2 regions of the Stenotrophomonas sp. Nf1 genome follow, and region 1 is predicted to be linked to the other one. Evidence: riboswitches for the same ligand, from Rfam matches in the RefSeq annotation. Region 1 holds a riboswitch; the other holds the start of a gene.

Evidence for each region. A riboswitch is a leader RNA that binds a small molecule or an ion and turns the genes downstream of it on or off. The one in region 1 is predicted to bind glycine.
Region 2: it holds a riboswitch for glycine, as region 1 does, so the genes downstream of both, C9412_RS12230 (trimeric intracellular cation channel family protein) here and gcvP (aminomethyl-transferring glycine dehydrogenase) in region 1, are expected to answer to the same signal.

Annotation. Positions count from the first base shown of each region.
Region 1 is NZ_PYTV01000003.1:400,681-406,608, reverse strand. It holds gene C9412_RS08425 (amino acid permease) at 1-356, shown strand, start outside; gene C9412_RS08420 (VOC family protein) at 459-869, shown strand; gene gcvP (aminomethyl-transferring glycine dehydrogenase) at 962-3,829, opposite strand; glycine riboswitch at 3,892-3,994, opposite strand; gene C9412_RS08410 (multidrug effflux MFS transporter) at 4,295-5,521, shown strand; gene C9412_RS08405 (siderophore-interacting protein) at 5,663-5,928, shown strand, end outside.
Region 2 is NZ_PYTV01000006.1:39,222-45,149, forward strand. It holds gene C9412_RS12210 (DUF6616 family protein) at 1-123, shown strand, start outside; gene C9412_RS12215 (hypothetical protein) at 213-470, shown strand; gene C9412_RS12220 (3-deoxy-7-phosphoheptulonate synthase) at 768-1,841, shown strand; gene C9412_RS12225 (hypothetical protein) at 2,220-3,023, shown strand; gene C9412_RS12230 (trimeric intracellular cation channel family protein) at 3,055-3,672, opposite strand; glycine riboswitch at 3,757-3,860, opposite strand; glycine riboswitch at 3,874-3,963, opposite strand; gene C9412_RS12235 (GIY-YIG nuclease family protein) at 4,004-4,279, shown strand; gene C9412_RS12240 (nuclear transport factor 2 family protein) at 4,421-4,852, shown strand; gene C9412_RS12245 (hypothetical protein) at 4,856-5,293, shown strand; gene C9412_RS12250 (NAD(P)/FAD-dependent oxidoreductase) at 5,551-5,928, opposite strand, start outside.

The DNA.
Region 1 (5,928 bases):
CCGTGCTGGCCAGCGTGCTGTTCGGTTTCGCCGCCACCGTGATGGAACTGCTGTTCCCGGACCGGGTGCTGCCGGTCCTGCTCAACATCGTCGGTTCCACCTGCCTGCTGGTGTGGACGCTGTCGCTGGTCTCGCAGCTGGTGCTGCGCCGCCGTGCCGACCGCCTGGGCACCCGCCTGCCGTTCCGCATGGCCGGCTTCCCGTGGCTGACGGTGTGCGCGCTGGGCATCCTGGCGCTGATCTTCGGCCTGCTGCTGAGCGAGGCCCACACCCGCCTGCAGTTCCTGTCGATGGTGGCGCTGACCGCCACGATCGCTGCGGGCAGCGCCATCGCCCGGCGCATGCGCGAGGCGTGACGAGGCTGCCGGCCAGCGGCCGGCACTACCACGGGGGCTGCACATCGGCCGTGCGATGCTGATCGCGTAGGCCGTCATCGGCCCGTCGACCGGGAGTACCGCATGCTGCGCAGCCGTCCGTTCCTGATGTTCACCGGCCAGGCCGAGGCCGCTCTGGCCCTGTACGCCGAGGCCTTTGCCGATTTCCGCCTGCTGGCCCTGCAACGCCACCCGGAGGGGCCCGGTGCCGGCGTGCCCGGGCAGGTGCGCCAGGCGATCTTCCTGCTCGGTGGCACCCACTACCTGTGCTTCGACAGCCTGGATGTGCACGACTTCACTTTCAGCCCGTCGATCTCATTGTTCGTCGAGTGCTCCGGCGCCGAACAGTTCGAACGCGCCGCGCGCGTGCTGGGCGAGGGCGGGCACTGGCTGATGCCGGTGGGCGACTACGATTTCAGCAACCGCTATGGCTGGGTGCAGGACCGCTACGGCGTGTCGTGGCAGCTGAGCCTGGGACAGATGCCGGACCCGTGATCGATTTTTTGTGGGTGTGGACCTTGGTCCACACGCCCTTATGAAAACGGCCCGCTCGCGCGGGCCGTTTTCATTTCCGACGGGTCGAAGGATTACGCCTCGACTTCATCATCCTTGTAGGCATCGACCGGGATGCAGGCGCACATCACGTTCTTGTCGCCGTAGACGTTGTCCACACGTGCCACCGGCGGCCAGTACTTGCTCTGCTTCAGGCTGGCCAGCGGGAAGGCGGCCAGTTCGCGCGGGTAGGCGTGGGTCCACTCGCTGGCGGTCACTGCGGTGGCAGTGTGCGGCGCGTTCTTCAGCGGGTTGTCCTCGCGGTCCAGGCGGCCGTCTTCGATCGCGCTGATTTCCTCGCGGATCTGGATCATCGCGTCGATGAAGCGGTCCAGCTCGTGCAGCGATTCGCTCTCGGTCGGCTCGACCATCAGCGTGCCGGCCACCGGGAAGCTCAGGGTCGGGGCGTGGAAGCCGAAGTCGATCAGGCGCTTGGCCACGTCTTCGGCGCCGATGCCGCTGGTCTTCTCCAGCGGGCGCACGTCCAGGATGCACTCATGCGCGACCAGACCGTTGCGGCCGGTGTACAGGGTCTTGAAGTGCGGGGCCAGGCGCTTGGCGATGTAGTTGGCATTGAGCTGCGCGACCTGGGTGGCCTTGCGCAGGCCTTCGCTGCCCATCATGGCGATGTACATCCAGCTGATCGGCAGGATCGAGGCGCTGCCGAAGCTGGCCGCGCTGACCATGCCGACCGGGCCGTTGTCACCCAGCTTGCCCGGCAGGAACGGTGCCAGGTGCTCCTTGACCGCGCACGGGCCGACGCCCGGGCCGCCGCCGCCATGCGGAATGCAGAAGGTCTTGTGCAGGTTCAGGTGCGAAACGTCCGAACCCCACTTGCCCGGCTTGGCCACGCCGACCAGGGCGTTCATGTTGGCGCCGTCGGTGTACACCTGGCCGCCGTGCTGGTGGATGATCTCGCAGATCTCGACCACTTCTTCCTCGAACACGCCGTGCGTGGACGGGTAGGTGATCATGATCGCGGCCAGACGGTCGCTGTACTTCTCGGCGTTGACGCGGATGTCTTCGACATCGACGTTGCCGTTGGCATCGGTCTTGGTGACCACCACCTTCATGCCGCACATCTGTGCCGAAGCCGGGTTGGTGCCGTGCGCCGAATCCGGAATCAGGCAGATATCGCGGTGGCCTTCGCCGCGCGAGCGGTGGTAGGCGCGGATCGCCAGCAGGCCGGCGTACTCGCCCTGCGCGCCGGAGTTCGGCTGCAGGCTCACCGCGTCGTAGCCGGTGCATTCGACCAGCATCGCTTCCAGCGTATCGATCAGTTCCTTGTAGCCCAGCGCCTGGTCGGCCGGCACCAGCGGATGGATCTGCGAGAACTCCGGCCAGGTCACCGGGATCATCTCGGCGGTGGCGTTGAGCTTCATGGTGCACGAACCCAGCGGGATCATCGTGCGGTCCATCGCCAGGTCCTTGTCGGCCAGCGAACGCAGATAGCGCAGCAGTTCGTGCTCGCTGTGGTGGGTGTTGAACACCGGGTGGGTCAGGAACGCGGACTGGCGCAGCAGGCCGGCCGGCAGTGCATCGGCGGTGCTGGCATCGAGCGCGTCGACGTCAGCCTGGGCACCGAACACCGCAGCCAGCGCAACCACGTCGGCGCGGGTGGTGGTTTCGTCCAGGCTGATGCCGACCGAGTCGCTGTCGATCGCGCGCAGGTTGTAGCCGGCGGCGCGCGCCTTGGCATGGATCTCATCGGCATGCACGCCGGTGATGTGCAGGGTGTCGAAGAAGTCGCCACCGACCTGCACGCCGGCATTGCGCAGCGCCGTGGCCAGGATCGAGGCCAGGCGGTGGGTGCGGCGGGCGATGCGGGTCAGGCCGTCCGGGCCGTGGTAGACGGCATACATCGAGGCCATCACCGCCAGCAGCACCTGCGCGGTGCAGATGTTGGAGGTGGCCTTCTCGCGGCGGATGTGCTGCTCGCGGGTCTGCAGGGTCAGGCGGTAGGCCGGGTTGCCCTGCGCGTCGATCGACACGCCGATCAGGCGGCCCGGCATCGAGCGCTTGTAGGCGTCACGGCAGGCCATGAAGGCGGCGTGCGGGCCACCGAAGCCGAACGGCACGCCGAAACGCTGGCTGTTGCCGACTACGATGTCCGCACCCCATTCGCCCGGGGCGGCCAGCAGGGTCAGCGCCAGCAGGTCGGTGGCCACGGCCACCAGGCCGCCGCGTGCGTGCACGGCATCAACCAGCGCCTTGTAGTCGCCGACCTGGCCGAAGGTGTCCGGGTACTGCAGCAGCAGGCCGAACGCTTCCGCTTCCAGCGCTTCGGCCGGAGTGCCGACGCGCAGCACGATGCCCATCGGCTCGGCGCGCGTGCGCAGCAGTTCCAGGGTCTGCGGGTGCACGGCGTCGTGCACGAAGAAGGTGTCCGACTTCGACTTGGCCGAACGCTTGGCCAGGGTCATCGCTTCGGCGGCGGCGGTGGCTTCGTCCAGCAGCGAGGCGTTGGCGATCTCCATGCCGGTCAGGTCGGCGCACAGGGTCTGGAAGTTGATCAGCGCTTCCATGCGGCCCTGCGAGATTTCCGCCTGGTACGGGGTGTAGGCGGTGTACCAGGCCGGGTTTTCCAGGATGTTGCGCAGGATCACGTTCGGCGTGTGGGTACCGTAGTAGCCCTGGCCGATGAAGCTGCGCAGCACGGTGTTCTTGTCGGCGATCGCACGGATCTTCGCCAGTGCCTGCACTTCGGTCATCGACTGCGGCAGTGCCAGTGGCGCCGGCGACTTGATCTTGGCCGGCACGATGGCATCGGTCATCGCATCCAGCGACGCGTGGCCGACGACGTCGAGCATCTGCGCGATCTCGGCATCGTTGGGGCCGATGTGGCGCTCGACGAACGCGGAATGATGCTCGAGCTCACGCAGGGAAGGGGTGTTCTGGGACATGGCGAAGGATCCGTCAGGAAAGGGCACACGCACGGGCACAAGCCGCCGGTCGGCGGTCTGCGGGGCGCCCCTCTGTCCTTTTGCCTGAGAGTTTAAAAGCGCGGCTGGCCGCAGCTTCGTGCCCCTTCGGCGCCGGATCGAACCGGTCTCTCCAGAGTTGTGTTACGGGTGGTATCGGGCCTGAGCGATTACGGGCGTTGCGCCTTCGGCAGCGGTGTTCCGCTTCTCCCACCGTGTTGCCCGCCGATTATAGCCCGTTGCGGGCCCGCCGGCGGCCGCCGGTCGGTGCGGCCGGGCCTGAATGGCCGATGGCCCGGTCGTGCGTTTTGTGCAGCGCTGCATGGCATCGCGTGCAATCCCCACCTATGATGGCCGTATTCTCGTATTCATCTGGCGCCGTCCCTGCCGCAAGGGGACCGGCGCCGGCCGTGCGTGCCGCGCATGGCCCTGCCGGACACTTTTTCCATGACCGCCGCTGTTGCTCCTTCCACCCGCCGCATGGCCCTGCTGCTCGCCGGCCTGGCCATGTTCGGTCCGTTCTCGATCGACACCATTTTCCCGGCCTTCCCGCAGCTGGCCCAGCGCCTGGCGGTGGACGAGGTGGCGGTGCAGCAGACCATCAGCGTGTACCTGCTGTTCTACGGCCTGATGAGCCTGGCGCACGGCCCGCTGTCCGACGCCTGGGGGCGCAAGCGGGTGATCCTCGGTGGCCTGGTGGTGTTCGTCGGCGCCTCGGTCGGTTGCGCGCTCTCCACCGACCTGAGCACGCTGCTGGCCTTCCGCGCGCTGCAGGGCCTGTCGGCGGGCGTGGGCATGATCGTCGGCCGCGCGGTGATCCGCGACCTGTACCACGGTCATGACGCGCAGCGGCTGATGAGTCAGGTGTCGATGCTGTTCGGCATCGCGCCAGCGATCGCGCCGATCATCGGTGGCTGGATCCTGCTCAGCGGCGCCGGCTGGCCGCTGATCTTCTGGTTCCTGGTGGTGTTCGGGCTGGTGCTGCTGGCGGCCACCGCGCGCTACCTGCCGGAAACCCATCCGGTCGAGGCACGCGTACCGTTGTCGCCGCGCGTGCTGCTGCGCGATTACGTGCGCATCGGCTTCAATCCGCGCTTCCTGCGCTTGGCGCTGGCCGGCAGCATCGGTTTCGGCGGCATCTTCCTGTACATCTCCTCGGCGCCGGTGTTCGTGATGCAGCACCTGCATCTGGGCGAGGGCGGCTTCGCCTGGCTGTTCATTCCCACCATTGGTGGCATGACCACCGGCTCGTTCCTGTCCGGGCGCATGGCCGGCCACACCACGCCGACGCGCCAGGTCGCCATCGGTTTTGGCCTGTGCGCGCTGTCGGTGCTGCTCAACGTCGGCTATGTGGCACTGGCGCCGCAGTTCGTGCTGCCGTGGGCGGTGCTGCCGATCTTCCTGGGTGGCATGGGCATGGCGTTGATCTTCCCGATCCTGGCGCTGGCGGTGCTGGACATGTACCCGCACCAGCGTGGCCTGGCCTCGTCGCTGCAGGCCTTCGTGCAGCTGATGATCAGCACCGTGGTGGCCGGCGTGGTGTCGCCGCTGCTCAGTGCCAGCCCGCTGCACTTGGCATTGGGTCAGGCCGCGTTCTTCGCCGCCGGCTTCGTGTTCTGGTACTGGGAACACCAGCGTGAACGCGCGGCACAGGCAGCCTGCACGGGCCATTGAGCAGCGCGCAGGGGTAGGGCGGGCCGTGATGCCCGCAACGCTTGCGACGACCGGTGACCGGACTAGGCTGGGGACTCCAGCCAGCCAGTGCGTGGATGCACGACCGCCAGCCGATCCGATGTCGTCGCATGAGGTTCCCCCATGGCTGCGCAGCAGACCTACCGCCTGTTCGAGGTGGCGCTGAAGGAGCGCCGCGTTCTTTCCCCTTCCCTGGACCGCATGGTGTTCACCGGTGCCGACGTGGCGCGGATGAAGACCGAAGGCCCGGACCAGCGCATCAAGGTGTTCTTCCCCTTGCCCGGCCAGGACCTACCGCAGGTGCCCAGCGGCGAGGACTGGTATCCGCGCTACCGGGCGTTGCCGGACGATCAGCGCCCGCCGATGCGGACCTACACCATCCGCCAGCT
Region 2 (5,928 bases), on a different contig from region 1:
CGCATCGCGGCGGTGGCAATGGGCAGCGTTGCCACCGGCTGGCATCGGTACTTCACCACCACCAACGCACTGGGTGCGGACGATGGCATGGCGCAGCACCTGACCGATCTGGCCGCGTTGTAGCAGCGCCTGCAGATGCCCACGGCACATGCGCCTGTCACCCAGACGCGGTAAACAGTGCATTGCCCCTGTCATCCGCACGGAAGTCGATCATGCAGAGCACGCTCCAGGTAACGCTGTACGGCCCGCAAGGCGACACGCCCGCGCTGCAGCTGCCGCAGGTGGAAGGACCGTCGGTGGCGATCCCGGAACCGGTCCTGCGCCGGCTGGTGTCCGATCTCTACACCGCCCGTTCCCTGCTCAATCCCGAGCAGCTGGATGAGGCGCGGCAGGAGCTGGGTCGCGTGCTGGAGCGCTGGGCCGACATCCATGAAGGGTTGCTGCTGGACGTGGAAGTGCATGGCAAATGAGCGATTTCGCGTGGCTGCGCGCCGATGGACGGTGCCGGTGCGCACATCGCTGAACCGCTTCCCCAGTTGCGGATGAAACATTTTGCACTGCGCAAAAGCTGTGCTATCAATACACCCCATGAACGCAGCCCGCGCCAGCTTTTACTTTTGGTATTACTTTCCGAAGCCCCTGGCGGAGGAAGGACTGCGCTCACCCTGAAGAAAGCTTCAGACGCATTCCCGAAAGCCGCCAGCGAACCTGGCGGCTTTTTTCATGCCGCCACGCTGGGGACCCCCAACGTTCCGGAGACCTCCCCCATGCCCCCGCACACCGACGACCTGCGTATCCGCACCATCGAACCGCTGACACCGCCTGCCCAGCTGCTGGCGATGCTGCCGTGTGACGATGAAGCCTCCGACACCGTCAGCGCCTCGCGCGCGGCCCTGCACCAGATCCTGCACGGCCGTGACGACCGCCTGGCCGTGGTGGTCGGCCCGTGCTCGATCCACGACCCGAGTGCCGCCATCGAGTACGCCCAGCGCCTGAAGCCGCTGCGCGATGCGCTGGCCGGTGAACTGGAAATCGTCATGCGCGTGTACTTCGAGAAGCCGCGCACCACGGTGGGCTGGAAGGGCCTGATCAACGATCCGGACCTGGATGGCAGCTTCAGGATCGACAAGGGCCTGCGCATCGCACGTGGCCTGCTGCGCGACATCAACAAGCTCGGCCTGCCGGCCGGCGTCGAATTCCTCGACGTGATCTCCCCGCAGTACATCGCCGATCTGGTGGCATGGGGCGCCATTGGTGCACGCACCACTGAAAGCCAGGTGCATCGCGAACTGGCGTCGGGGCTGTCGTGCCCGGTCGGCTTCAAGAACGGCACCGACGGCAACGTGAAGATCGCCGCAGACGCCGTGGGTGCTGCCTCGAATCCGCATCACTTCCTGTCGGTCACCAAGCAGGGTGGCACCGCCATCGTGTCGACCACCGGCAACCCGGATTGCCATGTGATCCTGCGCGGCGGCAAGCAGCCGAACTACGATGCGGCCAGCGTGGGCGAGGCCTGCCAGGCGCTGGCCAAGGCCAAGCTGCCGACGCGCCTGATGATCGACGCCAGCCATGCCAACAGCCTGAAGAACCCCGAGAACCAGCCGAAGGTGATCGAAGACATCGCCGTTCAGTTGGAAGACGGCGAACAGCGCATCGTCGGTGTGATGATCGAGAGCCATCTGGTCGGTGGCCGCCAGGAACTGGTGGAAGGCCAGCCGCTGGTCTACGGGCAGAGCATCACCGATGGCTGCATCGACTGGGACACCACCGTGACGGTACTGGAGCGACTGGCTGCGGCCGTGCGCGCCCGTCGCGGAGTGAAGGTGTCCGAAGCCGCCTGATGGAAGCCGCCTGAGTGCGGCATGTGTGTGGATGGCGGCCAGTGCCTGCGGGGGTGCGGCCGCGATCAGGGCCGGTCGGAGTTGGAGACCGGCCCGTCCGCACCGGCGATGCGCCTGGCGCTGCGTATGTGCGACAGCGCCAGGTACATCGCCGGGGTGGTGTGAACCCCGACCATTGACGATGCGGTTGACGCGGTAGATCCACGCCATGCGTGGATAGGGGCAGGCCACGGCGCGATTTCGGAAGAGTTGCATGGAATCTGCCTGCAGCTTCGGCCGAAGATCGGGGCCTCACCTGGCTGGACCCCGCCGATGCACGTTTTCCCCGACGACAGCCCGTTGCAGCCAGAATGCCGATCAGTTTCCGGAGCGGCCGCCATGGCCCTCGTACGCTTGAAAGGCGGCCCGATTGCTGATGACGCGATCTCCGTCATCGAGGACTGGTTCGAATCCTCGTCTCCCGCGACCACGGCAAGCCTGCTGGCGGAACTTGATGAGAGAATCGAGCTTTACCGCAACGAAGGAGACCAGGCGCTTCTGCGTACGACGTTGAAGGCCAGGGCGATGATCGCGGCCTCTGCCGACCAACCGCGCGATGATCGTGAGTCCACCTCTTCGTTCAAGGTGGTGCCTGCAGCATCCCTCGTTGGCGACTGGAGCTCGGACTGCGAAACGGATTGCGTGATCGTCGACGGGGATCTGAGCGTAGAAGGCACGCTGGCGCTCAATAATCTGGGCGAGACGCTGTGTGTGATCGTCCTGGGCAGTCTCAGCGCCCGCAATCTTGACTGTGGTGGTTGGGTCTTCGTGCGTGACGATCTTGCGTGTGAGCATCTCCATGCATGCTCGCTCAACGATGGGATTCTGGCCGTAGGGGGAAGCATCACCGTGCAGACCTATCTCGAGACCGGCACATACACACAGGTCGGTCGTGAGCTGTACGCCAGCTTCCTTTCCACCGTCCAGAACGAGATTGTCGTTGAGGGCGGGGTTCACTGCCCGGGCTTCAGTAGACGGTCTGACCCCGACTACCTGTCCGGATGGATGGATCCCGAGCTGCTCGAGCAGGTCGACGCCGGCAGCGATGACTGTGACAGCCCATGGAGTGTCTATCCCTCAGAGGCCTACCGGCTGCGCATCCTTGCAGGCGGGAGCCCGATGAACTCCCGCCTGCGCAAGTGATCCGGAAGCAGGCGCACCCGCCAGGCCGCGGTCAATGCACTTCGTCGTGATACACAAACTTCGGCATTTCCCAGCGGTAGTGGATCGCCAGCAGGCGCATCGCGAAGCCGCCGCCCAGGCAGCACAGAATGGCAGTGGCGTCGGCCACGCCCCAGTGCAGCAGCAGTAGATACGCCGCGCCGGTCAGCAGCGCGATGATCGCGTACAGCTCCTTCTGGAAGATCAGCGGCACCTCGTTGCAGAGGATGTCGCGCAGCACGCCGCCGAACGCGCCGGTCAGCATGCCGGCAATCAACACGATGGGGGTGGCGTGGCCCGCCTCACGTGCGATCGAGCAGCCGATCAGGGTGAAGGCGATCAGGCCCAGGCCATCGAGTACCAGGAAGGTGCGGCGGAAGTGGTGCATCCAGCGCGCCACCCAGGTGGCAATCAGCGCCGCGCACACGGTGAAGCCCAGGTACTCGGGATGCTTCACCCAGCCCAGCGGGTAGTGGCCGAGCAGGATGTCGCGCAGCGAACCGCCGCCGAGGGCGGTGACGCAGGCGATCATGACCACGCCGAACAGGTCCATGCGGCGGCGGCCGGCGGACAGCGCGCCGGTCATGGCTTCGGCGGAAATGGCGATCAGATAGATGATGGACAGCAGCATGGGGCAGGCTCCGGGCGCGGTGGGGCCGGCCATGCGCGTATACCGCCACTGCCTGCGCAATGACGGGATGACGATGACCGGTGCCGCTCCCGCTGTCCTTTTGCCTGAGAGTTCAGCGGCGTAGGCCGCGTGCCCCTTCGGCGGATCGTCCCGGGCATGCCCGGTGACCTCTCTCCAGCTCGGCGAGTCGAATGCATGGTTGGTGGGATTCCAGCCCACCGGCCTGAGCGATCATGGGAGCCTGCGCCTTCGGCGGGCGCCAGCGCGGCGCCTCTCTCCTGCATTCGGGCGCCAGTATATCCGCTGCAGTGCAGCACGGCATAATCCGGCCATGGCCCCGTCCCTCCGCCCCTGGTTCCTGTACCTGCTCGAATGCCGCGATGGCAGTTTCTACGCCGGCATCAGCACCGACGTGGACGCGCGTTTCGCCGCCCACCAGGCCGGCAAGGGCGCCCGCTACACCCGCGCCCGGCCGCCGCTGCGCATCCTGGCCGTGCGCGAATACCCGGACCGCGCCGCCGCCTCGCGCGCCGAATGGCAGCTCAAGCAGCAGCCGCGCGAACGCAAGCTGGCTTGGCTGCAGGCGCCGGATCCCGCGCTTTTGTAGAGCCGAGCCCGTGCTCGGCTGCTGGATGGGCGACGAGGCTCAGCCGAGCATGGGCTCGGCTCTACAGTAGATCCACGCCATGCGTGGATGGGCGCGTGCGGCCATGCCATGATCGCCCAGCCCTCAGCGCTGGAGACCCGGATGTCCGCCGTTGCCCTGTTGTTCGCTCTCTCCGCATCAGCCAGCCCCGCCGCCGACCCGGCCACCCTCGCGGCCATCGAAGCCACCTGCCACGACTACGTCGACGGTCAGCTGGAAGCTGATCCGCAGCGCGTCGCCCGTTCCCTGCATCCGGATCTGGCCAAGCGCGCGGTGCTCGGCGATACGCCCGACGAGCGACTCGGCCTGCGCCGGATGTCGAAGGAGGAGCTGGTCGCGCTGACGAAGCAGGGCGCGTTGAAGACCCCGAAGGATCAATGGGACCGTCGCTGTACGGTGCTGGACGTGACCGGCAACGCCGCCTCGGTGCGGCTGGAAACCCCGTGGTTCGTCGACTACTTCCACATGGGGCGCTTCGAGCAGCGCTGGGTCATCGTCAACGCGCTGTGGTACCCGAAGCCGAAGGCGGAATAACCCATGCGCGCTGCTGGCCGCGCATGGCTCTGCATCGTCGTGCTGGTCGCCGGCATCGCGCTGCTGCCTGGCCTGTTGTACCTGCTCGGGATGGCACTGGTGGATGGTCGACCGAAGCCGGCGGGCCGCGCCGCCAGTGATGTGGCAGCGTGCGGCACTGAACCACGGGTGGAATACCAACCGATGAATCCCTGGCGATTCGCCGCGCAGTTCTTCGACAAGGACGTGATGAAGAAGAAGGCGCCCGACGTGGAGCGGGAGGCCCTCTGGATTGCCCGAAGCCATCTGTCGCAGCAGCCCCAGCGCGGCATGCTGCGATGGCATCTGAGCAGCGCAGCACTGACGATCTGGATTACCCGGCACTGGGGCGCGGCGCAGATTGCCGACACGGCGAGGAAGCAAGGCTTCTGCCAGCAATGGTCGCGCCCACGGATGAAGTAGCGCCACACCATGCGTGGATGGCGTCAACGGGGTCAGAGCCCTTTCCTGCGGAAAGGGATCCGACCCCTGGGCTGCCGGCCCTACCGCTTCGGCCGCCGGTCGTCGCGGTCATCACATGGTCGAAACGGGGGTCCCCGGTGGCCCGACGGGGAAGTAGAGCCACGCCGTGCGTGGCTGAGCTCCATGCAGCCTGCACAGACATTCATCCACGCATGGCGTGGATCTACTGCACCGGCCGAGGAGGCGCGAGTGCGGCCCTACCGCTTCGGCCGCCGGTCGTCCTGGTCATCGCCGAAGATGATGCGTGCGCTGCGCTGGTAGCTCCAGTACGCCACTGCCCAGTTCAGCAGCACCACGATGCGGTTGCGGAAGCCGATCAGGAAGAACACGTGCGCGGCCAGCCAGAACCACCACGCCAGCACACCGGACAGCTGCAGGCGGCCTAGATGCACGATGGCCGCCATGCGGCCGATGGTGGCCAGGTTGCCGTAGTCGGCGTACGTGAACGGACCGGGTTCGGGCTTGCCGTGCAGGCGCGCGCGAATCACCTCGGCCACGTACTTGCCCATCTGCTTGGCGGCCGGTGCCACGCCGGGTACCGGCTTGCCGTCGGCCTGGCTCAGTGCGGCCAGGTC